One region of the Pseudomonas sp. D4-21 genome, then DNA from elsewhere that is predicted to be linked to it. Evidence: predicted binding sites of a transcription regulator. Region 1 holds the regulator's gene; the other holds the start of a gene.

The links. The regulator sigma-54, encoded in region 1, starts transcription at its own class of promoters, with help from an activator protein. The targets are predictions, from matches to a motif close to ANTGGCATNNANNTTGCTNT.
Region 2: a site for sigma-54 is predicted at 2,298-2,317, ahead of J3Q04_RS17870 (flagellar basal body rod protein FlgF). Genes of this name have one in related genera too.

What each region holds. Positions count from the first base shown of each region.
Region 1 covers NZ_CP071664.1:987,326-1,002,257, reverse strand. The annotation lists gene J3Q04_RS04355 (KpsF/GutQ family sugar-phosphate isomerase) at 1-554, shown strand, start outside; gene J3Q04_RS04350 (KdsC family phosphatase) at 554-1,078, shown strand; gene lptC (LPS export ABC transporter periplasmic protein LptC) at 1,086-1,658, shown strand; gene lptA (lipopolysaccharide transport periplasmic protein LptA) at 1,645-2,193, shown strand; gene lptB (LPS export ABC transporter ATP-binding protein) at 2,193-2,918, shown strand; gene J3Q04_RS04330 (RNA polymerase factor sigma-54) at 3,114-4,610, shown strand; gene hpf (ribosome hibernation-promoting factor, HPF/YfiA family) at 4,686-4,994, shown strand; gene ptsN (PTS IIA-like nitrogen regulatory protein PtsN) at 5,007-5,471, shown strand; gene rapZ (RNase adapter RapZ) at 5,474-6,331, shown strand; gene J3Q04_RS04310 (HPr family phosphocarrier protein) at 6,347-6,622, shown strand; gene pmbA (metalloprotease PmbA) at 6,841-8,187, opposite strand; gene yjgA (ribosome biogenesis factor YjgA) at 8,341-8,865, shown strand; gene tldD (metalloprotease TldD) at 8,910-10,352, opposite strand; gene J3Q04_RS04290 (carbon-nitrogen hydrolase family protein) at 10,358-11,221, opposite strand; gene J3Q04_RS04285 (YhdP family protein) at 11,298-14,932, opposite strand, start outside.
Region 2 covers NZ_CP071664.1:4,015,606-4,030,537, forward strand. The annotation lists gene flgH (flagellar basal body L-ring protein FlgH) at 1-598, opposite strand, end outside; gene flgG (flagellar basal-body rod protein FlgG) at 671-1,456, opposite strand; gene J3Q04_RS17870 (flagellar basal body rod protein FlgF) at 1,506-2,243, opposite strand; gene J3Q04_RS17875 (sigma-54-dependent transcriptional regulator) at 2,580-4,142, opposite strand; gene phhA (phenylalanine 4-monooxygenase) at 4,529-5,314, shown strand; gene J3Q04_RS17885 (4a-hydroxytetrahydrobiopterin dehydratase) at 5,414-5,770, shown strand; gene J3Q04_RS17890 (amino acid aminotransferase) at 5,770-6,963, shown strand; gene J3Q04_RS17895 (NAD(P)H nitroreductase) at 7,157-7,720, opposite strand; gene J3Q04_RS17900 (TrkH family potassium uptake protein) at 7,875-9,329, shown strand; gene J3Q04_RS17905 (AraC family transcriptional regulator) at 9,286-10,341, opposite strand; gene J3Q04_RS17910 (Mpo1-like protein) at 10,541-10,852, shown strand; gene J3Q04_RS17915 (HD domain-containing protein) at 10,864-11,448, shown strand; gene J3Q04_RS17920 (UDP-2,3-diacylglucosamine diphosphatase) at 11,503-12,321, opposite strand; gene J3Q04_RS17925 (AraC family transcriptional regulator) at 12,458-13,207, shown strand; gene J3Q04_RS17930 (DMT family transporter) at 13,300-14,190, shown strand; gene J3Q04_RS17935 (SelT/SelW/SelH family protein) at 14,197-14,484, opposite strand; gene J3Q04_RS17940 (patatin-like phospholipase family protein) at 14,553-14,932, shown strand, end outside.

The sequences.
Region 1 (14,932 bases):
ATGTCCATGTCGAGCACGAAGCCTGCCCGCTGAACCTGGCCCCGACCTCCTCCACCACCGCGGCACTGGTCATGGGCGATGCCCTGGCCGTGGCCCTGCTGGAAGCCCGGGGCTTCACGGCGGAGGATTTCGCCTTTTCCCATCCCGGTGGCGCGCTGGGCCGTCGCCTGTTGCTGAAAGTCGAAAACGTGATGCACGCCGGAGAAGAGCTGCCGCAGGTGCAACGCGGCACGCTGCTCAAAGATGCGCTGATGGAAATGACCCGCAAGGGCCTGGGCATGACCGTGATCCTCGAAGCCGACGGCAAGCTCGCCGGGATTTTCACAGACGGCGACCTGCGCCGCACCCTCGACCGCGCGATCGACATTCGCAACGCAACCATCGACGAAGTCATGACGCTGCACGGCAAGACCGCCCGCGCCGACATGCTTGCCGCCGAAGCCCTTAAAATCATGGAAGACCACAGGATAAACGCACTGGTGGTAGTGGATGACGAAGACCGCCCGATCGGCGCCTTCAACCTGTCCGACCTGCTGCGTGCTGGAGTAATGTAATGACGACCGACCTGCTGCAACGGGGCAAGACCATCAAGCTCGCCGTATTCGACGTCGACGGTGTACTCACCGACGGCCGCCTTTATTTCCTCGAAGACGGCAGCGAATTCAAGACCTTCAACACACTCGACGGCCAAGGCATCAAGATGCTGATGGCCTCGGGCGTGCAAACGGCCATTATCAGCGGCCGCAAGACCCCGGTGGTCGAACGGCGGGCGAAGAACCTGGGCATCCCCCACCTTTACCAGGGCCGCGAAGACAAACTGGTGGTTCTGGACGAGCTCCTTGGCCAACTCAATCTAAGCTATGAACAGGTCGCCTACCTGGGCGACGATCTGCCGGACCTGCCGGTCATCCGTCGGGTCGGCCTGGGCATGGCAGTGGCCAACGCAGCGGCGTTCGTGCGCGAGCACGCCCATGGCGTCACCACGGCAAGGGGCGGCGAAGGTGCAGCCCGTGAATTCTGTGAACTGATCCTGCGTGCCCAGGGCCACCTCGAAGCGGCCAACGCCGCATACTTGTGAGCCATTTATGCTAAGCAAGAAGATTCGCACCATTCTGGTGTTCAGCTGCATCGCCGCGATTTTCGCTGCGGTGGGCTATTGGAACATCAGCCCGGAACGCTTCCTTGACCAACCCGCGGCCAAGGTCGAGGAAAATGACATCGACTGGTATGCGACCAATACGCATACCCTGCAATACCTGCCGGACGGAAAGGTGCAGTACGAAATGACGGCCGACAAGGTCGATCATGTAAAGGCCAGCGACGTCACGCTGGTGACCAAACCGGACCTGAACATGTTCCGGGGTACCGAATTTCCATGGCACGTGCAGAGCGAACGGGCCGAGGTCAATCCCGGCGGCACCGAAGTCGAACTGATCGACTCGGTGCGCATCGCACGGACCGATGAAAAGAACCGTACGACCATCATCACCAGCAGTCGCATGACGGTCTTCCCGCAGCGAGAATATGCGCAGACCGAGCAACCCGTTAGAATCGACGGCGCTGGCGGCGTGTCGACCGGCGTGGGAATGAAGGCGTATTTGAAGGAAAGCAGGATACACCTGCTATCGAAAGTAAGAGGACAGTATGAAGCTCGCTAAAACCCTCCCTATTTTGCTCAGTCTGGGCGCTGCACTGGGAAGCGCGAGCGCCTGGGCCCTTCCCAACGACCGCGACCAGCCTATCCGCATCCAGGCCGACGACGCGCAACTGGACGACAAGAACGGTGTCGCCACCTATAAGGGTGACGTGATCATTACCCAGGGCTCGATGAAGGTGACCGGCAATACCGTCACCATCACCCGCACCCAGTCCGGCGATATCGACGTAGTGACATCCGTGGGCAACCTGGCGTACTTCGAACAGTTGCAGACCGCAGGCGACACCAAGCCTGTGCAGGGTTACGGGGTCACCATCCAGTATCACGCCGCCCAGGACCGCGTTGTATTGATCGACCGCGCCAAGGTCGTCGACAAGGACAACAACGTGACCCAAGGCGAGAAGATCGTCTACGACACGGTCAAGAAGCTGGCCAGCGCCGGCCGTGCCACTGGCAGCAAGGTGACCGAACAGCGTCCGCGGATCGACATGGTGATCCAGCCGAAAAAGAAAACCGACGAGCAGAAGGCGCAGTAATGGCAACTCTGAAAGCCCAGCACCTGGCCAAGAGCTACAAGAGCCGCCAGGTTGTGCGCGATGTCAGCCTGTCCATCGACAGCGGCCAGATCGTTGGCTTGCTCGGCCCCAACGGCGCGGGCAAGACAACCTGTTTCTACATGATCGTCGGGCTGGTTCAGGCCGACCAGGGCCGCGTACTGATCGACGACCTGGATGTCAGCCACCAGCCGATGCACGGCCGGGCGAAGGCCGGTATCGGTTATCTGCCGCAAGAAGCGTCGATCTTCCGCAAACTGTCGGTGGCCGACAACATCATGGCCATCCTCGAGACCCGCAAGGAGCTCGACAAGGCCGGCCGCCGTCAGGAATTGGAGAGCCTGCTGCAGGAATTCCATATCAGCCACATTCGCGACAACCTGGGCATGAGCCTGTCCGGCGGCGAACGTCGTCGCGTGGAAATTGCCCGCGCCCTGGCTACCGCGCCGAAATTCATTCTGCTCGACGAACCCTTCGCCGGCGTAGACCCGATTTCGGTGGGCGACATCAAGCAGATCATCCATCATCTCAAGGCCAAGGGGATCGGCGTGCTGATCACCGACCACAACGTGCGCGAGACACTGGACATCTGCGAGACCGCCTATATCGTCAACGACGGCCAGTTGATCGCCGAGGGCGACTCGGCCACCATCCTGGCCAACGAGCTGGTCAAGGAAGTGTATCTGGGCCACGAGTTCCGCCTTTAAGCCACGAAGCCTCAGGCGAAGGCCTGGGTGGCGCCGAATGTCCGATGACGACCCGTGGGGCACTCTCAATTAATTGAAGACGCCCCCTAGGCAAACACTTCAGTTTCAGGCATATAATTTGCTTAAGTTTGGCGCTCCGGCGCCCTGTAGTGGATGGCGCATGTGCGCCGGCAAATAAGGTGTTAAGCCCCTGCCATGAAACCATCGCTAGTCTTGAGAATGGGCCAGCAGCTGACGATGACACCGCAGCTGCAACAGGCCATCCGCCTGCTCCAATTGTCGACCCTGGACCTGCAACAGGAAATCCAAGAGGCCCTGGAATCCAATCCGATGCTCGAACGCCAGGAAGAGGGCGACGACTTCGACAACACCGATCCACTGGCCGACAATGTCGAGCAGAAAACCACCCCGGAAATCCAGGAACCAACCTACCAACAGGAAGCCGCCCCCACGGTGGACAACCTTGAGGATGGCGAATGGAACGAGCGCATTCCCAACGACCTGCCCGTGGACACGGCTTGGGAAGACGTCTATCAGACCAGCGCCAGCAGCCTGCCGAGCGGCGATGACGACGAATGGGATTTCACTACCCGCACGTCCGCCGGCGAGAGCTTGCAGAGTCATCTGCTCTGGCAATTGAACCTGGCGCCGATGTCCGATACCGATCGCCTGATCGCCGTGACCCTGATCGATTGCATCAACAACCAGGGTTACCTGGACGAGACGCTGGAAGAAATCCTCGAAGCCTTCGACCCCGAGCTCGACATCGAGCTGGACGAGATCGAAGCCGTCTTGCATCGCATCCAGCAGTTCGAACCCGCCGGCATCGGTGCTCGCAACCTGGGCGAATGCCTGTTGCTGCAGCTGCGCCAATTGCCCGCCAAAACCCCGTGGCTGGCCGAAGCCAAGCGCCTGGTGACCGATTACATCGACCTTTTGGGCGGACGCGACTACAGCCAACTGATGCGTCGCATGAAGCTCAAGGAAGATGAACTGCGCCAGGTCATCGAGCTGGTGCAAAGCCTCAACCCGCGTCCTGGCTCACAGATCGAATCCACCGAGCCCGAATACGTCGTCCCCGACGTAATCGTGCGCAAGCACAACGATCGCTGGCTGGTGGAGCTCAACCAGGAGTCGATGCCCAAGCTGCGCGTCAACGCCCAGTACGCAGGTTTCGTCAAACGCGCCGATACCAGCGCCGACAACACCTTCATGCGCAACCAGTTGCAGGAAGCGCGCTGGTTCATCAAGAGCCTGCAGAGCCGCAACGAAACCCTGATGAAAGTCGCCACCCAGATCGTCGAGCATCAGCGCGGCTTCCTGGAATATGGCGACGAAGCGATGAAGCCGTTGGTCCTGCATGACATTGCCGAGGCGGTGGGCATGCACGAATCGACGATTTCACGGGTGACCACCCAGAAATTCATGCATACCCCTCGGGGCATCTATGAATTGAAATACTTTTTCTCCAGCCACGTCAGCACCTCCGAAGGCGGCGAATGCTCGTCCACGGCCATCCGCGCGATCATCAAAAAACTGGTCGCGGCGGAAAATCAGAAAAAGCCGTTGAGTGACAGCAAGATCGCTGGTTTACTGGAGGCACAAGGCATTCAGGTGGCCCGCCGTACCGTCGCCAAATACCGCGAATCCCTGGGGATCGCACCTTCGAGCGAACGCAAGCGGTTGATGTAACAGGCCACGCCACAGCGTTCCAGTGGCAGGCACCCAGCCTGCCGCTTTATGCACTGGCAACGAAGGAGAAGCTGTATGCAAGTCAACATCAGTGGACACCAACTGGAAGTGACCGAACCCCTGCGCACCTACATCGGCGAAAAACTCGACCGATTGGAGAGGCATTTCGACAAGATCACCAACGTGCAAGTCATTCTGAACGTCGAAAAGCTGAAGCAGAAGATCGAAGCCACACTGCATATTCCCGGCGGAGAAGTGGTTGCCAATGCGGAGCATGATGACATGTATGCCGCGATTGACCTGCTGACCGACAAGCTGGATCGCCAACTCAAAAAGCATAAGGAAAAGACCCAGAGCCTCCTCCAGGGCGCAACCGGTCGTTAACCCCCCCAATCCATGATCCGACTAGAAACCATCCTGACCCCCGGCCGTTCCCAGGTGAACGCGCCGGGTGGCAGTAAGAAGAAAGCCCTCGAACAAATTGCCAACCTGATCCACCGCGAAGTGCCGGATCTGGAAATGCAGGACGTCTTCGAGGCCCTTATCGCCCGTGAAAAACTAGGCTCCACCGGTTTTGGCAACGGCATCGCCATTCCACATTGCCGCCTCAAAGGCTGTACGTCGCCCATCAGCGCGCTACTGCACCTTGAAGCACCCATAGATTTCGACGCCATCGACGGCGCCCCGGTCGACCTGCTGTTCGTATTGCTGGTTCCGGAAGCGGCGACCGATGCGCACCTTGAGCTGCTGCGCCAGATCGCCAGCATGCTGGACCGCAAGGAAGTGCGCGAAAGACTGCGCAGCGCAACGAGTAACGACGCTTTGTATCAGGTTGTCCTGGACGAGCAGAACGGTCATTAAACATGCGCATGATCATCGTCAGTGGCCGCTCCGGCTCCGGTAAAAGTACCGCCCTCAATGTGCTCGAGGACAGCGGCTACTACTGCATCGACAACTTGCCGGCAGGCCTGCTTCCGGAGTTGGCCGAGCGCGCCCTGATCCACACCGAACTGGCGCAACCGCTGGTCGCCGTGTCGGTCGATGCCCGTAACCTGCCCAGCCACTTGTCGCGCTTCCCCGAACTGCTCGAGGAAGTGCGCAGCCGCCATATCCAATGCGATGTGCTCTACCTGGATGCCGACGAAGAAACCTTGCTCAAGCGTTTCTCCGAAACTCGCCGGCGCCATCCACTGAGCAATGCGAGCCGCTCCCTGGCCGAAGCGATCCATGACGAAAGCCAACTGCTCGGGCCCATCGCGGACCTGGCGGACCTCAAGCTCAACACCACGAACCTGAACCTGTATCAACTGCGCGACACCCTCAAGTTGCGCCTGCTGAACCAGCCAGAACCGGGTACGGCCTTTCTCGTCGAATCGTTCGGTTTCAAACGCGGAATGCCGGTAGATGCCGACCTGGTGTTCGATGTCCGCTGTTTACCCAACCCTTATTGGAAACCGGAACTGCGCGAGCAGTCCGGGCTGGACCAACCGGTAATCGACTACTTGGCCGCCCAGCCGGATGTCGAAGAGATGTACCAGGACATTTCCAGCTACCTGCTCAAATGGCTGCCCCGCTTTGCCGCTAGCAACCGCGCCTACGTCACGATCGCCATTGGCTGTACGGGTGGCCATCACCGCTCCGTCTACCTGACCGAACGCCTGGGTCAGCTCCTGCAACAATCCCTGAAGAACGTCCAGGTTCGCCACCGCGACCTCAGCTAAAGGATTCACACCGCGATGCCTGCTCGTGAAATTGAAATCATCAACAAGCTGGGTTTGCATGCCCGAGCGTCGGCGAAATTCGTAGGTGTGGCGGGTCAGTTTCCTGAGACCACGATCCGGGTCGGGCGCACGCCTGAGAGTACCGTCGATGGTAAAAGCATCATGGCGATGATGATGCTCGCCGCTGGCAAGGGCACCAAGATCCACTTGAGCACCGAGGGCGAACAGGCCCAGGAGGCGATGGATGCCTTGGTGGCGCTGATCAACAACTATTTCGACGAGGGGGAATAACTCCTCCGGACCCAAGGCCATTTCGTCGCGAGGGAGCTTGCTCCCGCTCGGCCGGGCTGGCGCTCCAGTGCGCAGCGGCCGCAAGATGTTGGGGCCGCTTCGCGGCTCAGCGGAACAAGCTCCCTCGCCACAAAAACGGACTTGCCATGAGCTCTAATCGACACAAAAAAGGCGCGTCATCCACATGAATGACGCGCCTTTTTTTGTGGCCTTGAGTATCAGCTACCCGCCACGGTCATCCGCTCGATCAACACCGAGCCCGTGCGGATGTTGCTGCGCAGCTCCAAATCATTCCCCACCGCCACGATCTGCTTGAACATGTCACGCATGTTTCCGGCGATGGTGACTTCCTGAACCGGGAACTGGATCTCGCCATTCTCGACCCAGAAACCCGCCGCGCCACGGGAATAATCCCCGGTCACCATGTTCAGCCCATGGCCCATCAACTCCGTTACCAACAGCCCCCGGCCCATGCGCCGAAGCAATGCCGCCTGGTCTTCTTCGCCATGGGTAACGAAAAGGTTATGCACACCGCCAGCGTTGGCGGTGCTCGGCATGCCGAGTTTGCGGCCCGAATAGGTACCAAGGATGTAGGACACCAGCTCGCCGTTTTCCACGAACGGCTTGGCGTAAGTGGCCAGGCCATCGCCGTCGAATGCCGAGCTGCCCATGGCCTGCATCAGGTGCGGACGCTCGTCAATGGTCATCCACTCCGGGAACAGCTTCTGCCCCAGCGCGCCTTCCAGGAACGACGACTTGCGGTACAAGTTGCCGCCAGACACCGCCGACAGGAAGCTGCCAAACAGACCACCGGCCAGCTCGGCAGAAAACAACACCGGCACCTCACAGGTCGGCACCGGCCGCGCGCCCAAGCGGCTGGCTGCCCGTTGTGCGGCTTTCTGGCCGATGCTCACCGGGTCCGCCAGCAACGTGCCCTGGCGACTGACGTCATACCAGTAGTCGCGCTGCATCTGCCCGTCCGCCTCGGCGATCATCACACAACTGAGGCTGTGACGGGTCGAAGCGTAACCGCCGATAAAGCCATGGCTGTTGCCATAAACCCGGCAACCCTGGTGCGTATTGAGCGTCGTACCGTCGGCATTCTTGATCCGGCGGTCGGCATCGAATGCCGCCGCCTCACAGCGCAGCGCCTGTTCGATGGCTTGCTCGGGCGTGATGTCCCAGGCGTGGAACAGATCGAAATCCTTCAGTTCCTTGCACATAAGGGCGGCATCGGCCAACCCCGAGGCGTCATCCTCGGACGTGTGCTTGGCGATCGCCAGCGCCGCGGCCACCGTTTCACGAATGGCGTCGGGCCCGCTGGCCGAAGTGCTGGCCGATCCCTTGCGCTGGCCTACGTACAAGGTAATGCCGAAACCCTGATCCCGATTGAACTCAACGGTTTCCACTTCGCGCTGGCGCACCGAAGTCGACAATCCCTGCTCCAGCGATACCGCCACCTCACAGGCGCTGGCACCTTGTCGCTTGGCCTCGGCGAGAATCTGCTCGACTTGCTCCTGCAGTGCCGGCAATGCCTGCGGACCGACGCTCTGAACTGCACTCATGGTGTTCTCCACTCAAATTCTGCTTTCGGTATCGGGTTTGCACGCAAACTGCCTGCGCTGTTTTTCGTACAAACCCTTGGCCTTCTAGCGACCGGGCCGGACAAGCGGCCCCCGACTGGTTATCATGGCGGCGTTTCTTTGCGGACTGCCACCATGGTTGATTCTTACGACGACTCCCTCTACGAGGGTGAAAAAAGCAAATCCCAGGTCAAACGCGAGCTGCATGCTCTGGTTGACCTCGGCGAGCGCCTGACAACACTCAAGCCTGACTTGCTGGCCAAACTGCCGTTGACCGACGCCTTGCGCCGGGCCCTGGCCGATGCGCCCAAGCACACCGCGAATATCGCGCGTAAACGGCACCTGCAGTTCATCGGCAAACTGATGCGCGACCAGGACACTGACGCGATCCTGGTTTTGCTAGACCAGCTCGATGCCTCCACCCGGCAGTACAACGAGCGCTTCCACAACCTGGAACGCTGGCGTGATCGCTTGATCGCTGGCGATGACGGCACCTTGGAAAAATTCGTCATCGACTACCCGGAGGCCGATCGCCAGCAATTGCGCTCCCTGATCCGTCAGGCCCAGCACGAACTGGCGCACAACAAGCCGCCGGCCTCGAGCCGTAAAATCTTCAAATACATCCGTGAGCTGGACGAGACTCAACGCGGCCTGCGCTGAGTCTCGTCCTTGGGTGGAGGCCTTGCACTCCACCCAAGGCTCCGTCATGCGCCCGTGCCACCCACGGTGATCGCATCGATCTTCAAGGTCGGCTGGCCGACACCCACCGGCACCGACTGGCCGTCTTTGCCACACGTGCCCACGCCACTGTCCAGCGACAGGTCATTACCGACCATCGACACTTTGCTCATCGCCTCCGGCCCGTTGCCGATCAGGGTCGCGCCCTTGACCGGCGCGGTGATCTTGCCGTCTTCAATGAGGTAGGCCTCGCTGGTGGAAAACACGAACTTGCCGCTGGTGATGTCCACCTGGCCGCCGCCGAGGTTGGCGCAATAGATGCCTTTTTTCACCGAGGCGATGATTTCCGCCGGATCGCTCTGGCCGCCCAGCATGTAGGTATTGGTCATGCGCGGCATCGGAAGGTGCGCGTAGGATTCGCGACGACCGTTGCCGGTGCGAGCGACGCCCATCAGGCGAGCATTGAGCTTGTCCTGCATGTAGCCCTTGAGCACGCCGTTTTCGATCAAGGTGGTGCACTCGGTCGGGGTGCCTTCGTCATCAACGCTCAGGGAGCCCCGACGCCCGGCCAATGTACCGTCGTCGACGATCGTGCAGAGTTTCGAGGCGACCATTTCACCCATGCGACCACTGTAGGCAGAGCTGCCCTTGCGGTTGAAATCGCCTTCCAGGCCGTGGCCGACCGCTTCATGCAGCAGCACGCCGGACCAGCCGGAGCCCAGCACCACCGGCAACGTGCCGGCCGGGGCCGGAATCGCTTCCAGATTGACCAGCGCCTGGCGCAGGGCTTCGCGGGCGTAGCCCATGGCGCGGTCTTCGCTGAGGAAATAACGATAGTCGGTGCGCCCGCCGCCGCCATGACCGCCGCGCTCACGCCGGCCGTTCTGCTCGACGATCACGCTGACATTGAACCGCACCAGGGGCCGGACGTCCGCCGCCAGGCCACCATCGGTGGACGCCACCAGGATTCGCTCCCAGACGCCCGCCATGCTCACCGACACCTGCTGGATCCGTGGATCGAGGGCGCGAGTGGCAACGTCGATGCGTTTGAGCAGCTCGACTTTCTCGGCGCGACTCATGACCTCCAATGGATTATCCGGCGCATACAGCTGCGCCACGTCCTGGCTGCTGAACGCCTGGACCGTGCCGTTTTGCCCGGCGCGCGAGATCGAACGAGCGGCACGGGCCGCGGCGCCGAGGGCTTCGAGGGTGATGGCGTTGCTGTAGGCAAAACCGGTCTTTTCACCGGACTGGGCCCGTACGCCGACGCCCTGGTCAAGGTTGAAACTGCCTTCCTTGACGATGCCGTCTTCCAACGACCAGGACTCGGAAATCTGCCCCTGGAAATACAGGTCGGCGGCATCGATGCCCGGGCCGGCCAGGTCACCCAGCACGCCTTGCAGGCTTTCGAGGGTCACGCCACCGGGGGCTAAAAGGTGTTCACTGACTGAGGACAACAACCCGCTCATATGTTTTACGCCTTGAATTCGTCGTCTTGGGCAGGTCGCTGTCGGGCGCCCTGCGAGAAAAAGCGCCGATGGCTCGCCACCGGCATGCGCGCCCGGATGGACGCCTGTTCGCTGCTGTCGCGCTCGGCCAGCAGCACCGCCTCGCCTTGATCCTGTTGCGCCAGCACCCGCCCCCATGGGTCGATAATTGCAGCGTGGCCGAAGGTTTCCCTTGGCCCCGGATGCGTCCCGCCTTGGGCTGCCGCCAGCAGGTAGCACTGGGTCTCGATGGCTCGGGCGCGAATCAATACGTCCCAATGGGCGGCGCCGGTTACTGCTGTAAAGGCCGAAGGCGCGGTGATCAACTCAGCCCCGGCCGCTCGCAACTCGCTGTAGAGCTCCGGGAAACGCAAGTCGTAACAGACCGTCAGGCCCACCCGGCCCACGGGAGTATCGGCGACCACCACGTTGCGACCATAAGCATAGTCATCGGATTCGCGGTAGCGCCCACGATTGTCCGCCACGTCCACGTCAAACAGGTGCAGCTTGTCGTAACGCGCCACGATCTGGCCCTGGTCGTCCACTAGCAACGAACAGGCATGAGCCCTGGCTTCGGGCTCGTCCTCCGGCGGTAATGGCAGCGTGCCGGCGACAATCCATAACCTGAGGTCGCGAGCGACCTGTTTCAACCAAGGCAGGATCGGTCCCTGACCAAAGGCTTCGGCGCGACCGATGTCGGCAACGTCCCGCCGCCCCATGGCGGCGAAGTTTTCCGGCAGCACCGCCAGCCTCGCACCGCCAGCCGCTGCCTGTTCCAACAGCACACGGGCGCGGGCCAGGTTGGCGAGGACATCGCTTTGGCTGACCATTTGAATCACGGCGACTGGCATGCTGCCTCCCTCATTTTGTGCATCATCCTCTTGTGGGAGCGAGCTTGCTCGCTCCCACAAGGGCTAGCGTTACTCGTCAGAACGGCTTGTCGAAGCTGATCTTTGGCTCTTTCCACGGCCCCTTGACGTCGTATCTTACGCTGGCAAAACGCGCTACGCGGTCACCGATCAGTTTGTCGATCAAAAACAATGCCCCACCCACCGCCGGGGCGCCGACAATCAGCGCGGCGATGGGCAGGTTGTTGGTCACCGGCAACGTCACCAGCAGCTTGGCGTCGACCTGGTCAGTGACCATGTCCAGCGTTCCGTTCAGTTCCAGGTTGCTCGAAGGTCCCGTCAAGGCGATGGGCTCACGCGTTACATAGACGCCATTGCTCGCCACCAGCAAGCCCTTGACCCGGTCATAGCTCAGCCCCTTGCCAAACAGGTCGGAGAAATCCAGGCGCAGGCGGCGGCCGATGGAGTTGAAGTTCAACAGGCCGAATACCCGCAACGCCTGCGCGCTGCCTTCGACCTCGACGAACTGCCCCTTGGTAAGCGACGCATCGAGACTTCCGGAGAAGCGCTTGGTGGCCACCCAGGCGGGCGAACCAGGCCAACGGCCGTCAACGTCCAGGCGAAACTCCTGGCTGGTCACGCTGGGGGCGAATCCCCAGCCTTTCAGCACATCGGCCAGGTTCTTACCCTTGATCCGCCCCTTGTACCAACTGCTGGTCGAGCCCGGCGCACCTTCCCAAGCGCCATTGCCATTGAGGACCATGCCCTTGAGGCCCATGTCCAGATCGTTCAACGCAATACCTTTACCGGTTGGACGCACCTTCAACGACCAGGCGCCGATCAGATCAGGCCCTTGGAACAACTGGTCGATGGCGATATCCAGGGCCGGTATCTTGCTCGGATCAACCGAAGCCAGCGGATCCGGGGCGTTTTCGTCGGCCTGCACCGTCGGGTCGGCAGCGGGCAGGCGCACGTAGTCCAGCTTGATACCGATGGGGGCGGCCTTTGCGTCCGGCACGTTGACGCTGCCCTTGGCCTGCTGGCTGTCGAGCCGCATGGCCCAGGCGTCCGGCTTGCGGTCCAGTTGCACCGATGCCTGGTCCAGCGTCGTGCCCATCGCCGTGAGTTTGCCCACTTTCAGGTCGACACCGCTGAGCACTTGCCGGGCGCTGCCGCCCGGGTCCTGGCCGGCGTATTTGCCCAACAGATCCTGCCAGGGACCCACATCCAGCTCCGATAGCGTGCCTCGCAGGCGCAGCCCCTTCGCTCCCGGCAGCACTGCATCGCCCCCGCCCAGGAGCAATTCGCCACGGCCATCGGCCGTTTTTCCGCTCGGGGCGGCATAAGTGAAGCTGGCCAGGTCGCCGTAATTGGCCCAGTAACGCCGCTCCGGCCCCTGCAATGTCATACGGAACACGGTGTCGCGCTCGGCATCAGCCGCCATGCCGAAGGGCGCCGGCAGATCCACCGCGACGCCTTTGAGATTGGAATTGATCGACAGCTGGCTGTCGGCGCCGTCCAGGATCACTTGCAACTGGTAAGGAATCACGCCGGAGACGGGCAACGGCTGGGTCACGCTCAGCCAGTCGGTGAGTTTCTTCACCTCAACCCGTCCGGACGCCGTGACACGCGTATTGAGCGCGCCGGTGCGGCCCTCGGCGAATATCTGCGCGGTCACGGGTCGGTCGAATGCCCGGGCCGCAATGTTCTTGCCGCTCAGCCCCTTGCTGCTGTCGAAGCGGAAATCCCCCTTGAGTTGAGTCAATTCCAAGGCCGGCTCGCTGAGTTTGAGCCGAGCCTTGTCCGTTGAGAAATCCACGAGGATCTTCGGTTGCTCGCCTTTCACGAGCGGGATATCGAGCTTTACGCTGCCGCGCAGGTCGCCCTCGCCTTCCCAGCCGGCGAATGTTTCGGCCGTGCCGATGGGCGCGGTCTGGAGGATCTTCAACCCGTCGCCGAGCCCTCCGGCAAACCCACCGTCGAGCAGCAAATGAGAGTTTTGCCCGGTCGGCACGTGGGGAATGTTCACCGAAACGTCTTTTACCTGGGTGCCCAGCAGTTGCCCCTGGCTGGCGAAGATGCGTACGCCGCTGTCCTCGACAAACACATCGCCGCTGACCTTACTGACCGAAGGCCAGCCGGGCTGGAACGCCAGCTCAGCGTCATGCACCTTGAAAAACAGGCTGATGCTGCGAGCCGCATCCTCGGCGCCTTTGTTCAGCGAGCCTTGATACTGAAAGAAGCCCTCATCCACCGCGCCTTTGACAATTGCGGTGCGCAGCCACTCGTCCAGCGCCGGACTGAGAACGGCCGGCAGGTACTTGCCGGTGTAGCGCCCATCACCGTCCACCAGGCCGACCCGCAGGTCCATGTAATCTTCCTGGCTGTGATCGAAATGCAGGCGAATCAGGAAATCCCCGGCAATCCGGCCCTCCTCGCCCAGCACCTTTAGGTAAGGCGCGATCAAGGTGAACCCTTGCTTGTCCAACTTCCAGGTCAGCCGTGCGTTGGCCTGCAAGTACTGCCAGGGTTTGGCGAAGATCGGGTCCAGGTGCAGGGAGAAATCCTTGCTGTCCATGCGCAGTTCGCCGCCGCCGAGGTCGCCGCTCAGGCTGCCCGAAACATTACGTGCCGCCGGGGCCCCGTGATAGGCGTTGAAACCCACCGTGTCGAGGTTGGTGGCGAAGCTGACTTTTTGATCACCGGTATTGTGTGGCCGGTAGTCGAGCAAGACGTTGCGCAAGCCACCGGTCACCTTGAGTCGGTCGATGGCGGTGGCGACGCCTTCCGGCAATGGCGCCAGGGCATTGATTAGCGGCGTGAGCGGCGTCAAGTCGAGACGATCGGCCTGCACGTGCCAGCGTTCCTCGGCCTTGTCGGTGGCGTCGGTCTGCTGCAGCTGCAGGCGCGACTCCCAGCGGGTGTCACCCAGGCTCATCGCCAGAGTGTCGAAGGTTGCGATAAATCCTTGGCTGCTGCGCTGGAAATAGCCGTTGAGGGCCAGGTTATGGATCTGCACGGGCTTGCGGTCGGCATAGGCGCCCTGGAGCTGCGGCGCGTTCAAGCGCACGGCCGCGCTTTGCACCGTGCCCGCGCCCCAGCTGAGCCAGAACTCGCCCCCCGCCTTGATTTCGGAAAAATTCCATTGCCGGGTCAGGCGTTTAGGCAGCCATTGGGACCAATCGCTTTGCGGCAGGCTCAAGTAGGCATCGGCCACGCCATTTTTCCAATCGCTGGCGCGGATGCGGGTACGCAGGTTGATCGCCACGGGCTGGCCGTCGGGCAGGGTCAGCCGAGCGTCCAGGCGCTGGCGGGAGGCACCGGTGCGCAGGCTCAAGCCAACGTAGGTGAGGCTCAGGGGCGGATGGTCCAGTGGCTGCAACGTCACTTGGCTGTCGAGCACCGACAGCTTCGAGACCATTTGCATGCGGTTCAACAGTTGCTGCGGATCGAGTGGCTGGTCGTCCCGTACTGGCAGGCCTTCCAGGGCCCATTTCCCGTCGGCGCCTTCCTTGAGGCTGATCTTCAGGCCGCTGATTTCCAGATGGGCGATGCGCACCTGGCGGGCCACCAGGCTGTCCCACACCGCGGGCACGGCGCGCACATGATCCAGGTGCAGGGCATTGGGGCCGTCGCCGACCACTACATCGCGCGCGGCGAAGATGGGGGCCAGGGCGTTCCAGCCGCCTTCGAGGCTACCGACGTGCACCGGCA
Region 2 (14,932 bases), 2.6 Mb from region 1:
CGGCCACGCGAGTGGACGAAACGGTGTTATCGGTGGCGATGTCATCGGCCCGAACCATGCCGGCGATGCGTACCAGTTCGTCACCGGTGTTGAGCGTCAGCCACTTTTCACCCCGTACGACGATGATGCCGTTGGGCAGGACGTCGGCCACCGTCACGGTGATCGAACCGGTCAGGCTGTTGCTCTGTCCCGACTTGCTGTCGCCCTTGGTGGCACGGTCGGCGCCATAGCCGGCGTTGAGGCTGAGATCGTTGCTGCCGATCGGATTGTTGGTGGTCAGGCCCGAGCCGAACAGCGATGTCAGGCCGACGCTGGTCTCGCTGGTCTTGTCGATCTGCGAGTTGGCGTTCTTGCTGGCCTGGGTCCGCTCGTTCAGGGTGATGGTGATGATGTCACCGACCCGGAAAGCCTTGCGATCGCTGTACAGGTTCTGCTCGAAACCGGCCTGGTAGATCGAACCGTTATTGGCCGCCGCCGGCAACGGTGTGCGCGGCAACACCGGAGCGTAGTACGGGTCATTGGGCCTTGGCGTTGGCGCGACACAGCCCGCCAATGTGGTGATCCCACTCAATGCCAGAACAGATACGAAGCGATTCATGACCCTACCTCTTGGTGTTGCAGGCGACCCTGGAGCCGCCCTGTCTACGTGATGACGAATGTTGCGACGCGATTACAGGTTCTGCGTGACGAACGAGAGCATCTGGTCGGCGGTGGAGATCACTTTGGAGTTCATCTCGTAGGCGCGCTGGGTGGTGATCATGTTGACCATCTCCTCAACGGTGCTCACGTTCGACGTTTCCAGGGTGTTCTGCAGCGTGGTGCCGAAGCCGTTCAGGCCAGGCGTGCCGACTTGTGGCGCGCCGCTGGCAGCGGTTTCCATGAACAGGTTGTTACCCACCGCTTGCAGGCCGGCCGGGTTGATGAAGTCGGCGGTCTGCAGGTTGCCGATCACCTGGGAGGCCGGGTTGCCCGCCACGGTGATGGACACGGTGCCGTCGCGGCCCACGGTGAAGGTCTGGGCATCGTTCGGGATGATGATGGCCGGTTCCAGGGCGAAACCACTGGCGTTGACGATCTGGCCATTGGAATCGAGGTGGAAGGTACCGTCGCGAGTGTAGGACGTGGTGCCGTCCGGCTGCAGGATCTGGAAGAAACCGCGACCGTCGATGGCCATGTCCAGCGGCTGCTCGGTGGTCTGCAGGCTGCCGGCGTTGAAGTTTTTCTGGGTGCCGACGATGCGCACACCAGTACCCACTTGCAGGCCCGACGGCAATTCGCTGTCCTGGGTCGACTGGGCGCCTGGCTGGCGTTTTACCTGGTAGAGCAGGTCCTGGAACTCGGCGCGATCACGTTTGAAACCCGTGGTCGAGACGTTCGCCAGGTTGTTGGAAATGGTGGACAGGTTTGTGTCCTGGGCGGACAGACCTGTTTTGGCAACCCAAAGAGCCGGAAGCATTCGATTCTCCTCTCACGCCTGTTTTTCGGCGCAGCGCTGTAATTAGTGATTAGATCTGCAAGACCCGAGCCATGGCCTCATCGCCTTCTTTGGCGGTGTTCATCATCTTGACGTGAAGCTCGAACTGCTTGGCCAGGGCCAGCACCGAAGTCATTTCATCCACGGCATTGACGTTGCTCGCTTCCTGGAAGCCCGACACCAGTTGTACGTTGGCATCGATGGGCGCGGGCTGGCCATCCTTGGTACGGATCGAGCCGTCGAGGCCCTTGGTCATGTTCTTGAGGTCAGGGTTGACCAGTTTGATTCGGTCCACCTCAGCCATCACCCGCGGGCCTTCGCCCATGGCGCGAATGCTGATGGTGCCGTCCTGCCCGATTTCGATTTTCTGCTCTGGTGGCACGGCGATCGGACCGCCATTGCCCATTACCGGCATGCCGTTGCCGGCCCGCAGCACACCCAGGGCGTCAACGTTGAGGCTGCCGGTACGCACGTAGCTTTCACCGCCGTCGGGATTCTGCACGGCCATCCAGCCCGGCCCGCTGACCGCCACGTCCAGGTCGCGACCGGTTTCAACCAGTGCTCCCGGGGTGAAGTCAGTGGCAGGCCGCTCGGACATGGCAAACGCCCGCGCCGGAAAGCTGTCGCCGAACACCGGCATCGAACGTGCCTGCTCCAGGTCTTTCTGAAAACCATTGGTGGAGATGTTCGCCAGGTTGTTGGCATGGGCCCGTTGCGCCAGTGCGTTCTGGCTGGCGCCGGTCATTGCCACATAAAGGTACTTGTCCACTGTCGTTCCTCTGCATGCCGGACGTTTGCCGCCCACTGCTGTGTTGCACAGCCTTAAGCAAATTGCAGACCAACTTATTTCTGACGCTGGTGGGGCCGGTAAATAAAGGACTTGGCGGAATTGAAAGGGATTATGGAAACGTATCGAAGACGAAAAACCGGCGGTGTCGTGCCGCTTACGGCAAGTGTCCGCCTAACCTGATCAAATAGACGCCCCGTGGCGAGGGAGCTTGCTCCCGCTGGGCCGGTCCGACGCCTCGGGCGTAGCGGCTCCACACTTTTGGCGATTGCTACGCAACCGAGCGGGAGCAGCTCCCTCGCCACGAAGCGTCTATCATCACACGCCGGGTTCTTTGCCCACCTCATACTCACGCAACTTATTGGCAATCGTCGTATGGGAAACCCCCAACCGCTTGCCCAGTTGCCGGCTGCTCGGGTGTTCGGAATACAGGCGCTCGAGCACGGCCTTCTCGAAACGGCCGACGATCTCGTCCAGCCCTCCGTCGAGGGAAAAGTCACCGAGGGGTTGGCGCACGCCGTAGTCCGGCAGGCGAATGTGTTCGGCCTTGACCTTCCCGCCGTCGCATAGGGAAACGGCCTGGAACAGCACGTTTTCCAGTTGCCGGACATTGCCTGGCCAGTGGTAATGACTGAGCCGGTCCATCGCCGCTGGGGCCAGTCTTGGCAGTGGGCAGCCAATCTGGCGACTGGCCTGGTCGAGGAAATGCTCGACCAGCGGGGCCAGCCCGTCGAGGCATTCGCGCAGCGGCGGGATGTGCAGAGAAAGCACATTCAGGCGATGGTACAAATCTTGACGGAATTCTCCCCGGGCACAGAGTTCGGACAAATCGACCTGGGTCGCGCAGATCACCCTGACATCCAGGTAGACCTCTTCGTCACTGCCTACGCGGCGGAAGCAACCGTCCTGTAGGAAACGCAGCAATTTCACTTGCAAGCGCGGACTCATTTCTCCGACACCGTCGAGAAACAGCGTACCGCCCGCCGTCAGCTCCAGCAGCCCGAGCTTGCCTTCGGCCCGCGCCCCTTCGAAGGCGCCGGGCCCGTAGCCGAACAGTTCAGTCTCGGCCATGGACTCCGGTAATCCGGCGCAGTTGAGCGCCATCAACGGCGATTGCCCCCGTGGGCTTGCCAGGTGACAGGCACGGGCCAGCAATTCCTTGCCGGTTCCGGTTTCGCCTTCTATCAATAGCGGCGCGTCCAGCGGCGCCATGCGCCGGGCCTCGCGGACCACCGCCGCCATTACCTTCGAACTCTGGAAAATACTGTCGAAGCCGCGCAGTTCCTGCTTGCGCACGTTATAGATGCGCTCGCCCACCCGGTCGGCGCGGTGCAAGGTCAGCACCGCGCCGGCCATCGCCTCGCTGTCGTCGTGCTCCGATTGCAACGGCGCGATGTCCGCCAGGAACACATCGCCCTTGACCTTGACCCGCAGGCCATTGATCCGCGATTGGTTGGCCCGCACCAGTTCCGGCAGGTCGAAGTCCTCGGCGTAGCGGGACAAGGGAATCCCCGGCACCTCGTCGACCCGCACCCCGAGCAACTGCGCCGCCGCCCGGTTGGCCGCGACGATGGAGCCGCCCATGTCGATGGACAACACCGGAAACTCCAAGGCGCCAAGCAAGGCATTGAGTTCCATGTGCCGACGCTCGCTCGGCATCAGCCCTACGCGCTTGACGCCGAACACCCCGGCGATGCCTTCGAACTTCGGACGCAACGCCTGGAACTGGATGTTGATCAGGTTCGGGCAGTGCAGGTAGATCGCATTGCCATGCTCGCCACCGACCTCGCCTCGGGCGACGTTGATGCCGTATTCCACCAGCAGATTGAGAATGTCCCGCAGGATGCCGATGCGGTTCTGGCAATGGACTTTGATACGCATGAGAGGCCCGATGCTGTTCACTTAAGGTTTGTTTGATTCATTGTGGCGAGGGAGCTTGCTCCCGCTGGGGCGCGAAGCGGCCCTGTTTTTTTGGGGCTGCTGCGTAGCCCAGCGGGAGCAAGCTCCCTCGCCACGGTTTTCTGCGCTGCGGCGCAAATAGCCGTCAAGATTATGTGACAGTTTGAGGACCTTTCCCAGCCGAAAATACCTGCAACACCGAGACTCGCCAGAATACGTAACGGAAACTTTACACTTTATGCATGACTGGCGGTTGTTCGGCCAGCTAGCCCTGCTGCGCCTGCCCCTGGTTTGGGTTATCCCTTATGCATCGCTGGAGATAACAACAAACAAATCTTCCCTTTGAGGGATATCAGCAGGAGAGCAGCATGAAGCAGACGCAATACGTGGCCCGCGAGCCCGATGCGCAAGGTTTTATCCACTACACCGCTGAAGAACACGCAGTGTGGAACACGCTGATCACCCGCCAGCTGAAAGTCATCGAAGGCCGTGCGTGCCAGGAGTACCTGGACGGTATCGACAAGCTGGGGTTGCCCCATGACCGCATCCCGCAGCTGGACGAAGTCAACAAAGTGCTGGGCGAGACCACGGGCTGGCAGGTCGCCCGGGTGCCCGCGCTAATCCCTTTCCAGACCTTTTTTGAGTTGCTCGCCAGCAAGCAGTTTCCGGTGGCGACCTTTATTCGTACCCGTGAAGAACTGGACTACTTGCAAGAGCCGGACATTTTCCACGAGATCTTTGGTCACTGCCCTCTGCTGACCAATCCCTGGTTTGCTGAATTTACCCACACCTACGGCAAACTCGGCCTACAGGCCTCCAAGGAAGAACGCGTCTACCTGGCGCGTCTGTATTGGATGACCATCGAATTCGGCCTGGTGCAGACGCCGCAAGGCCGGCGCATCTACGGCGGCGGCATTCTCTCGTCGCCCAAGGAAACCGTGTACTGCCTGTCAGACGAGCCGGAGCATCAAGCCTTCGACCCGCTGGAAGCCATGCGTACGCCTTATCGCATCGACATCCTGCAGCCAGTGTATTTCGTGCTGCCCGAGCTCAAGCGCCTGTTCGACCTGGCCCACGAGGACATCATGGGCATGGTCAAGCGCGGGCGGGAACTGGGTCTGCACGCACCGAAATTTCCACCGAAAGCCGCGTGAACCGCTGGTTTTGATTCCAATTGAGTCTGTTGCGCCTCGCGACTTTGCTTTAGCGTGGCTGCATCGACGTTTTCCAAATATCCGATCCGGGAACCCACCATGACCACTTTGAACCAAGCCCATTGCGAAGCCTGCCGCGCCGATGCCCCACAGGTCAGCGACGAAGAACTTCCAGTACTGATCAAGCAGATCCCCGACTGGAACATCGAAGTGCGCGACGGCGTGATGCAGCTGGAAAAGGTTTTCCTGTTCAAGAATTTCAAGCACGCCCTAGCGTTCACCAACGCCGTCGGCGAGATCTCCGAGGCCGAAGGTCATCACCCGGGCCTGCTTACCGAATGGGGCAAAGTCACCGTCACCTGGTGGAGCCATTCGATCAAGGGCCTGCACCGCAACGACTTCATCATGGCCGCCCGCACCGATGAAGTTGCCAAGACCGCCGAGGGCCGCAAGTAATGCATTTCGATGCCATCGGCCGCGTGCCCGGCGACCCGATCCTGGGCCTGATGGAGGCCTACGGGGCGGACTGCAACCCTGGCAAGTTCGACCTGGGCGTTGGCGTCTACAAGGACGCCCAGGGTCTGACGCCGATTCTTCAGTCAGTGAAACAGGCCGAGCAGTGGCTGGTGGATCGCCAGTCCACCAAGACTTACATCGGCGGTCATGGCGACGCCGCGTTCGGCCAATTGATGAATGCGCTGGTGCTGGGCGCCGATTCACCGTTGATCGCCGGCAAACACGCCGGTGCCACCCAGACCCCAGGCGGCACCGGCGCCCTGCGCTTGAGCGCCGACTTCATCGCACAGTGCCTGCCGGGCCGTGGTGTCTGGTTGAGCAACCCGACCTGGCCGATCCACGAAACCATCTTCGCCGCCGCGGGCGTCAAGGCCAGTCATTACCCCTACGTGGGCGCCGACAACCGCCTGGATTTCGAGGCAATGCTCGCCACCCTGGGCCAAGTGCCAAAAGGCGATGTGGTGTTGCTGCACGCGTGCTGCCACAACCCGACCGGCTTCGACCTGTCTCACGAGCAATGGCGCCAGGTGTTGGAAGTGGTGCGCAGCCGTGGCCTGCTGCCGTTGATCGATTTCGCTTACCAGGGCTTCGGCGACGGGCTGGAGCAGGACGCCTGGGCCGTGCGGTTGTTTGCCGAAGCGTTGCCCGAGGTGCTGGTCACCAGTTCATGCTCGAAGAATTTTGGCCTTTACCGCGACCGCACCGGTGCGCTGATTGTCTGTGCTCGCGATGGGGAAAAATTGACGGACATTCGCAGCCAACTGGCCAACATCGCCCGCAACCTTTGGTCGACGCCGCCGGATCATGGCGCGGCGGTGGTGGCGACGATCCTCGGCAATCCGGAACTCAGGGGCCTGTGGGCCGACGAAGTGGAAGCCATGCGCCTACGCATCGCTCAACTGCGCGGCGGTCTGCTGGAAGCACTCGAACCCCACGGCTTGCGTGAGCGCTTTGCCCATATGGGGGTGCAGCGCGGGATGTTTTCCTACACCGGCCTGACGCCGGAACAGGTCAAGCACCTGCGCGAGCGCCATAGCGTCTATATGGTCGGCACCGGCCGGGCCAACGTGGCCGGCATCGATGCGACGCGCCTGGATGCGCTGGCGGTGGCGATTGCGGATGTTTGCAGGTAGCTTTCTGTCGCCGCTGGTCTCGTGGCGAGGGAGCTTGCTCCCGCTGGGCTGCGCAGCAGCCCTAAAGTAGAAGCTTAAGATTGTCAGGCTGTCTCTGCTCGACACTTTGGGGCGGCTTCGCCGCCCAGCGGGAGCAAGCTCCCTCGCCACGATGGATCCAAACAGCCTCGAGTCATCCGCCGCCCTTGAGAAGTTATTCCCCCGTCCAGGCCCGGACAAACCGCCCGATATCTTCCTGTGGTGCCGTGCGCGCCTCTTTCTGCGGCGTCCCAAGGTAAAGGAAACCAATCACCTCCTCGCCGTCTTCAAGCCCCAGGCCCCGGGCCACATGCGGCGAGTAAGCCAGCTCACCCGTACGCCACACGCCGCCTATCCCTTGTGCATAAGCGGCCAGCAGAATGCCGTGTGCCGCGCAGCCTGCCGCCAGCAATTGTTCAGGCTTTGGAATCTTGAAATGGTCTTGCAACCGCGCAATCACTACCACCACCAGCGGCGCCCGTAGCGGGCCGTTGAGGGCTTTCTCCACGACGGCTTCGGGCACCAGCGGATCATTGAAGCGCGCTGCTTCGGCCAACAGCTCGCCCATGCGATGGCGTGCCTGCCCCTCTACCGTCAGGAACCGCCACGGGCGCAACTGGCCATGATCGGGCGCGCGCATCGCGGCCGCGAACATGACTTCGCGCTGTTGCGGCGTGGGCGCCGGGTCCACCAGGCGTGGCACGGAAACACGGTTGAGCAAAGCATCTAAAGCCTGCATCGGCGACCTCCTGGAAAAATGTTCGGCTATTCTAGTGGCTGTTCCGTCAATCCGTTAGCCCGAATTCAGAGACAGGCAACGCCGGACGCCGGTTTACACGCCGCTTGTCGCAGGTAGAATGGCGCCCTTTCCTCTTTCAGACCGAGCGGACTTCATGGCGTTGCCGACCCTGCGGATCATTGGTTTCATCATCGGCATCTTCCTGATCACCCTGGCGATCTTCATGGTCGTGCCGATGGCCACGTTGCTGGTCTACGAGCGCACCGGCGACCTGCCATCGTTCCTCTGGTCAAGCATGATTACTTTTGTCGCCGGCCTGGCACTGATTCTTCCCGGACGCCCCGAGCACGTCCATCTTCGGCCCCGGGACATGTACCTTTTGACCGTCAGCAGTTGGCTGGTGGTGTGTGTGTTTGCCGCGCTCCCCTTCCTGTTGACCCAGCACATCAGCTACACCGATTCGTTCTTCGAAAGCATGTCAGGCATTACCGCCACCGGCGCGACGGTGTTGAGCGGCCTGGACACGATGTCGCCCGGAATCCTGATGTGGCGATCGCTGTTGCACTGGCTTGGCGGCATCGGCTTTATCGGCATGGCCGTGGCGATCCTGCCGCTGTTGCGCATCGGCGGCATGCGGCTGTTCCAGACCGAGTCGTCCGACCGCTCGGAAAAGGTCATGCCCCGCTCGCACATGGTGGCGCGGCTGATCGTGGCGTCCTATGTGGGCATTACGGTTCTCGGCACGCTGGCGCTCTGGTGGGCCGGGATGAGCCTGTTCGATGCGATCAACCATTCGATGTCGGCGATTTCCACCGGTGGTTTTTCCACCTCGGACCTGTCCCTGGCCAAATGGACCCAGCCAGCGGTGCATTGGGTCACTATTGTGATCATGATCCTCGGCAGCCTGCCGTTCGCCTTGTATGTCTCGACGCTGCGGGGCAATCGCCGGGCGCTGATCAAGGACCAGCAAGTCCAGGGGCTTATCGGCGTGCTGCTGGTCACCTGGCTGGTGCTTGGCACCTGGTATTGGGCGACCACCGACCTGCATTGGCTCGACGCGCTGCGGCATGTGGCGCTGAACGTGACGTCCATCGTCACCACCACCGGTTTCGCCCTGGGCGACTACAGCCTCTGGGGCAATTTCTCACTGATGCTGTTCTTCTACCTGGGTTTCGTCGGCGGCTGCTCGGGCTCGACCGCCGGCGGAATCAAGATTTTCCGCTTCCAGGTCGCCTACATCCTGCTTCGGGCCAACCTTAACCAACTGATCCACCCGCGTGCGGTGATCAAGCAGAAATACAACGGCCATCGCCTCGATGAAGAAATCGTGCGTTCGATCCTGACCTTCTCGTTCTTCTTCGCCATCACCATCTGCGTGATCGCCCTGCTGTTGTCGCTGTTGGGCGTGGAATGGATGACAGCGTTGACCGGCGCGGCCAGTACCGTGTCCGGCGTCGGCCCTGGGCTCGGCGAGACAATCGGCCCGGCCGGCAACTTCGCGCCGCTGCCGGACGCGGCCAAGTGGATCCTCTCGGGCGGCATGTTGCTGGGCCGGCTGGAGATCATCACGGTGTTCGTGTTGTGTATTCCTGCGTTCTGGCGTCACTGACCGGCTTGGCCACGCCCCGCGCCCGATAGTCGCCGGGTGTGGTACCGAACCAACGGCGGAAGGCCCGGAAAAAATTGCTCGGATCGGCAAACCCGAGCAAATAGGCGACTTCCAGCAAGGTCATGCTGGGTTGCGCCAGGTATTGCTCGGCCAGTTCGCGTCGGGTGTCGTCCAGCAAACTCTGGAAACTGGTGCCCTCTTCCTGCAAGCGCCGCTGCAAGGTGCGCTGGGACAAGTGCAGCGTCTGCGCCACCACGTCACGCTTGGGCTCGCCCTGGGGCAGCAACCGGCACAGCACTTGCCGCGCCTGGTGAGTCACGCGGCTGCCTGAAAACCGCGCCAGGTATTCCCCCGCGAACCGGTCGTGCAACAGCGCCATGGCCTCGTTGGCCGTGGGCAGTGGTGTTTCCATGTCGTCCTGCTGGAAAATCAGCGCATCGTAGGGTGCGTCAAAAACCAGCGGCGCGCCGAAGGCCTGTCGATAAGGTGCAACGTCAACGGGTTCGTTGCCTTGGAACAGCACTTTCACCGGATGCAAAGCGCGCCCGGTCAGCCAACTGCACAAGGCCAGCGCGCAAGCCAGGGACGCTTCGGCACTTTGCCGGGTGGGCGGGAGGTGGTCGCCGTGTACCGTCAGGATCAGACCATACCCTTCATCCAAATGGCGGAAGCTCAAGTCGGCGCTTTCGGCAATGATTCGTTGATAACGCACCAACCGGCGGAACCCTTCGGCCAGCGTCCGACTGGACATCAACGCGTAACCGACCACATGGAACGATGCCGGGCGCACCACCTTGCCCATGTTCAAGCCGATGGCCGGATTGCCCGACTGCTCCACCGCAAGCTGCCAGAGCCGTGTCATCGAATCCTGGGGAAAGCGCGCATCCGGATCGTCCAGCGCCTCGAAATCCAGCCCCAGTTGCTTGAACAGCGCCCGACAGTCCAGGCCGTCCATTTCCAACGCCTTGACAATCCCCATCGCCCAGCTTGAAGAAGTGGTTCGTTCGCTCATGACGTTTACTTGCATGACGAGCCGCAGGGTACGGCTGGATTTGCGGAGGATATCAGTGTCCTGTCATACGAACAGTATTTGTAAGACAGGACACTAGAGTGGCGCTGATTGTCACTGGCCGTTGCGAACGGCCGCTCTAGACTTGGTCATGAGCCATGAAACACCGGTCGCCAGAACAATAACCAAAGAGCCCGCAGTCTTGGAAAACACTAAACGATTCAACACCTTCGCCGAGTTTTATCCGTACTACCTCAGCGAACACCGCAACAGCACCTGCCGACGCTTGCACTTCATCGGCACCTCCCTGGTCCTGCTGGTTTTCGCCACGGCGCTGGTGGTCGGTGCCTGGTGGCTGTGGGTCGCCCTGCCGGTGGCGGGCTACGGTTTCGCCTGGGTCGGGCATTTTTTCTTCGAGAAAAACCGTCCTGCCACTTTCCAACATCCCCTTTACAGCCTGCTCGGTGACTTTGTCATGTACCGCGACATGCTGCTGGGCAAAGTCGCGTTCTAGGAGGGCTGTCGATGAATTCTCACGCACGCTTCACCCACATGCAGGACGGGACCCAGGAAGACTGGGCGATCATCGCGGCCGACTTCAGCGCCTATGCGCGGCAGCTGCCGAGTCGGGTTCTCGCTCATCTGAAATTGCTCGACGGCGATTTTGGCGGGTTCCCGGTGGATCGCATGACCCATTCCCTGCAAACCGCCACGCGCGCCTACCGCGACGGGCGGGACGAGGAGTACGTGGTCTGCGCCCTGCTTCATGACATCGGCGATACGTTGGGCACCTACAATCACCCGGACATCGCCGCGGCGATCCTCAAGCCGTTCGTCAGCGCCGAAAACCTGTGGATGGTGGAAAAACACGGGATTTTCCAGGGCTACTACTTTTTCCATCATTTGGGCATGGACCGGCATTTGCGCGAGCAATTCTGCGAACATCCTCAGTACCAGGCGACCATCGACTTCTGTGCGAAATACGACGCCGCGGCGTTCGATCCCGAATACGACACGCTGCCGTTGAGCTTCTTCGAGCCGATGCTGGAAAGGGTGTTCGCCGCGCCGAAGCAATCCATCTACAAGGCGGCGATGGCCGAACAGCCCTGAATTCTTGCAGACGCAACCACAGGTTCTAAGTGGGTGGATAGACAGGCCGGCGCTCTAGGCAGGCTCAGCCACTTTCAATTCAGCCTTGAGCAGCGCCTCCCGCGCCTGGGCGTCCGCCAACCGATACAGCTCGATCGTCCCATCCCAATGTTCGATCAGCGCCGTGCAGGATTCGACCCAGTCGCCGCAGTTAAGGTATTCCACCTCGCCCACCTTGCGAATCTCGGCATGGTGGATGTGCCCGCAAACCACCCCGTGCAATTCACGCTTCACGCATTCATGGGCGATGGCTTCTTCGAAATCGCTGATAAAACTGACGGCGGTCTTGACCTTGTGCTTGAGGTACGCCGACAGCGACCAATAGCCGTAGCCGTAACGGGCCCGCCAATGGTTGAGCCAACGGTTCAGCGTCAGGGTGAATTCGTAGGCCCAATCCCCAAGGAACGCCAACCAACGGTGGTAACGGGTAATGACATCGAACTGATCGCCATGGATCACCAGCAGGTGCCGGCCGTCGGCGGTGACGTGCACCGCTTCGTCCACCAACTGGATATTGCCCAGTATCAGCTTCGAATAACGCCGCAGGAATTCGTCATGGTTGCCGGTGACATAGATCACCTCGGTGCCGCGCTTGCTCATGGTCAGCAGGCGGCGAATGACATTGGTATGGGCCTGGGGCCAATACATGCCGCTGCGCAGTTTCCAGCCGTCGATGATATCGCCCACCAGATAGACCTTGTCGGCGTGGTAGCCCTTGAGGAAGTGCGACAGGTGTTCGGCCTGGCAATCCCGAGTGCCCAGGTGCACATCGGAAATCCACAGGGTGCGTACACGTTGCTTGCGGCTGGGCCTGGCGAGCTCGGCGCTGGTCATGGGGGCAACCCTCTGATCGTTTTCACCACAGTGCACCCGAGCGGTTAATGCTCCGTGACAGCAATAAGTCGATTACATGACAGCGCGGGGCGCCGCGCCCTCGGTGTAGACTGGCCGCCTGACAAGGGAGACTGCGATGAGACCGATCCTCACGCTACGCCACTACAGCCACGATCTGATTGTCCACAGCCACGACCACGCGCAACTGGTGTTCGGGGTGTCTGGCGCGCTGGACTTCGAAGTCGAAGGGCGTGGCAGCCAGGTGGTGCAGCAGAGTTTCGTGGTGGTACCGGCCGGTGCTCATCATGCGTGCGGCAGCCCCCGGGGCAGCCGTTGCCTGGTACTGGACGTGCCGGATGATGAATGGATCGGGCAATGCCTGGGCGACCATGCCGATGCCAGCCGCCGATTACTCGACAACAACACCCGCCTGCCCCTGGATGCGGGGCAAAGCCAACTGGTCAGTTGGTTGGCGGGCAGCCCGGTAGACGACCCGGTGATTGCACAGCAAGGCGCGGTACTGTTGCTGGCCAGCCTCAACGGCGGGCGTGTGGAAACCACCGGTGGCCGGCGCCTGCCCTACGCGGCGCTCCACGCTCACATCGACCAATATGCCGCTTATCCGCTACAGGTAGCGGACCTGGCGCAAGTCGCAGGGCTTTCCAGTGCTCGCCTGCATGCCCGTTTCGTCGCCGAATGCGGCCAGACACCGATGGAATACATCCGCAGCCGCCGCTTGCACAAGGCACTTGAGCTGCTGCGTGACTCGCAGTTGGCGATCGGCGAGATCGCCCATCGCGTTGGCTACAGCTCGCAAAGCGCTTTTGCCGCAGCCGTGCAGCGCGAATTCGGCGTCCCGCCGGGCAAGCTCCGGCAACCGCGCTAGTCTCGCGCTAAAAATCGCTAGGATCGCGACAGACGAAGGCGCTTGGCAGCGGGCTTAATAGCCGAACGTCCCACCGTTGAACAAGGATTGCAATGACACCCCGTACCGCCCTCGGCGCCCTGCACATCGGCGCACTCATGTTCGGCCTCACCGGCGTGTTCGGTAAGCTCGCCGCAGCCTCGCCGGCCGTCATCGTGTTTGGTCGCGCGGTGTTCGCCGTGCTGGCGCTGGCGGCGTTTGCCCGGTTCGCCAGCCCTACCCGCTGGGAAAAGCTGCGGGGCCGGGACCTGCGCAGGTTGCTGCTTGGCGGGCTGTTGCTCACCGGGCACTGGGTGAGTTTTTTCATTTCGGTGAAAGTCGCCGGCGTTGCGATCGCCACCCTGGGATTCGCCAGTTTTCCGGCCTTTACGGTGCTGCTTGAAGGGCTGATTTTCCGCGAGCGCATCCGCGCCAACGAAATCCTCTTGGTGGTGCTGGTGAGCGTCGGCCTGGTGTTGGTCACGCCAACCTTCGACCTGGCGAGCGGCGCTACCACCGGGCTGCTCTGGGCGGTGGCCTCGGGGCTGTTGTTCTCGTTGTTATCGCTGACCAATCGCGCCGGCTCCGGACACGTGCCCCCGGTGCAAGCCGCGCTGTGCCAGAACGTCGTGGTCGGACTCTGCCTGTTGCCAATGGCCGCGCCGCAATTGGCCGACGTTCGTCCGCTCGACTGGTTGTGGATCGGCCTGCTCGGGGTGTTCTGCACCGGCCTGGCCCATAGCCTGTTCGTCGCCAGCCTCGCGGTGATCAAGGCCCGCACCGCCGCGGTGGTGTTCGCCATGGAGCCGGTCTACGGCATCACCATCGCCTGGCTGCTGTTCGACGAAGACCCGACCCTGCGCATGTTGCTCGGTGGCGCGCTGATCATCGTTGCGATCGTGGTGTCGAGCCAGCTGGACGGCACAAAGAAATCCAGCGCCGGTGCCCAGGCCCCGTCTCACTGAGCCCGGTCACTGGATTCTGTCGTTGTGCCCCAGGTCGCGCTCCGGGTCGATCTGGTCGCGGACCCGCTGCTTGAGCACCTTGGCCTCGGGAAAACCTCCATCCGCCTTGCGCTCCCAGATCTGGGTACCATCGCAGCCAATGTGGAAAACCCCACCGGTGCCTGGCACCAGGGACACCTTGCCGAGGTCGTCGCCGAACGTGCTTAGCAGTTCCTGGGCCAACCAGGCGGCACGCAGCAGCCATTGGCACTGTGTGCAATAAGTGATGACGATTTCCGGTTTCTGCGCGGTCATGGGATCAACTCCTGGTTGCAAAGGCGTCGTTATACTACTCGCCTTTGATTGCCTACCCGGAATTGACGATGCGCCGCCTGCTGCCTTGCCTGCTACTTTTGCTATTGCCCCTGCTCGGCCAGGCCAACGAGCCCGCCGTCGAAACATCGCGCCCGAAGATCGGCCTGGTACTGTCCGGCGGCGCGGCCCGTGGCCTGGCCCACATCGGCGTGCTCAAGGCCCTGGAGGAACAAGGCATCAAGATCGACGCCATCGCCGGCACCAGCATGGGCGCGGTGATCGGCGGCCTCTATGCCTCGGGCTACAAGATCGACGAGCTGGAAAAACTCGCCCTGGGCATTGATTGGCAACAAGCCCTGTCCGATGCCCCGCCGCGCAAGGACGTACCCTTCAGGCGCAAGCAGGATGACCGGGATTTCCTGGTCAAGCAGAAACTGAGCTTTCGCGA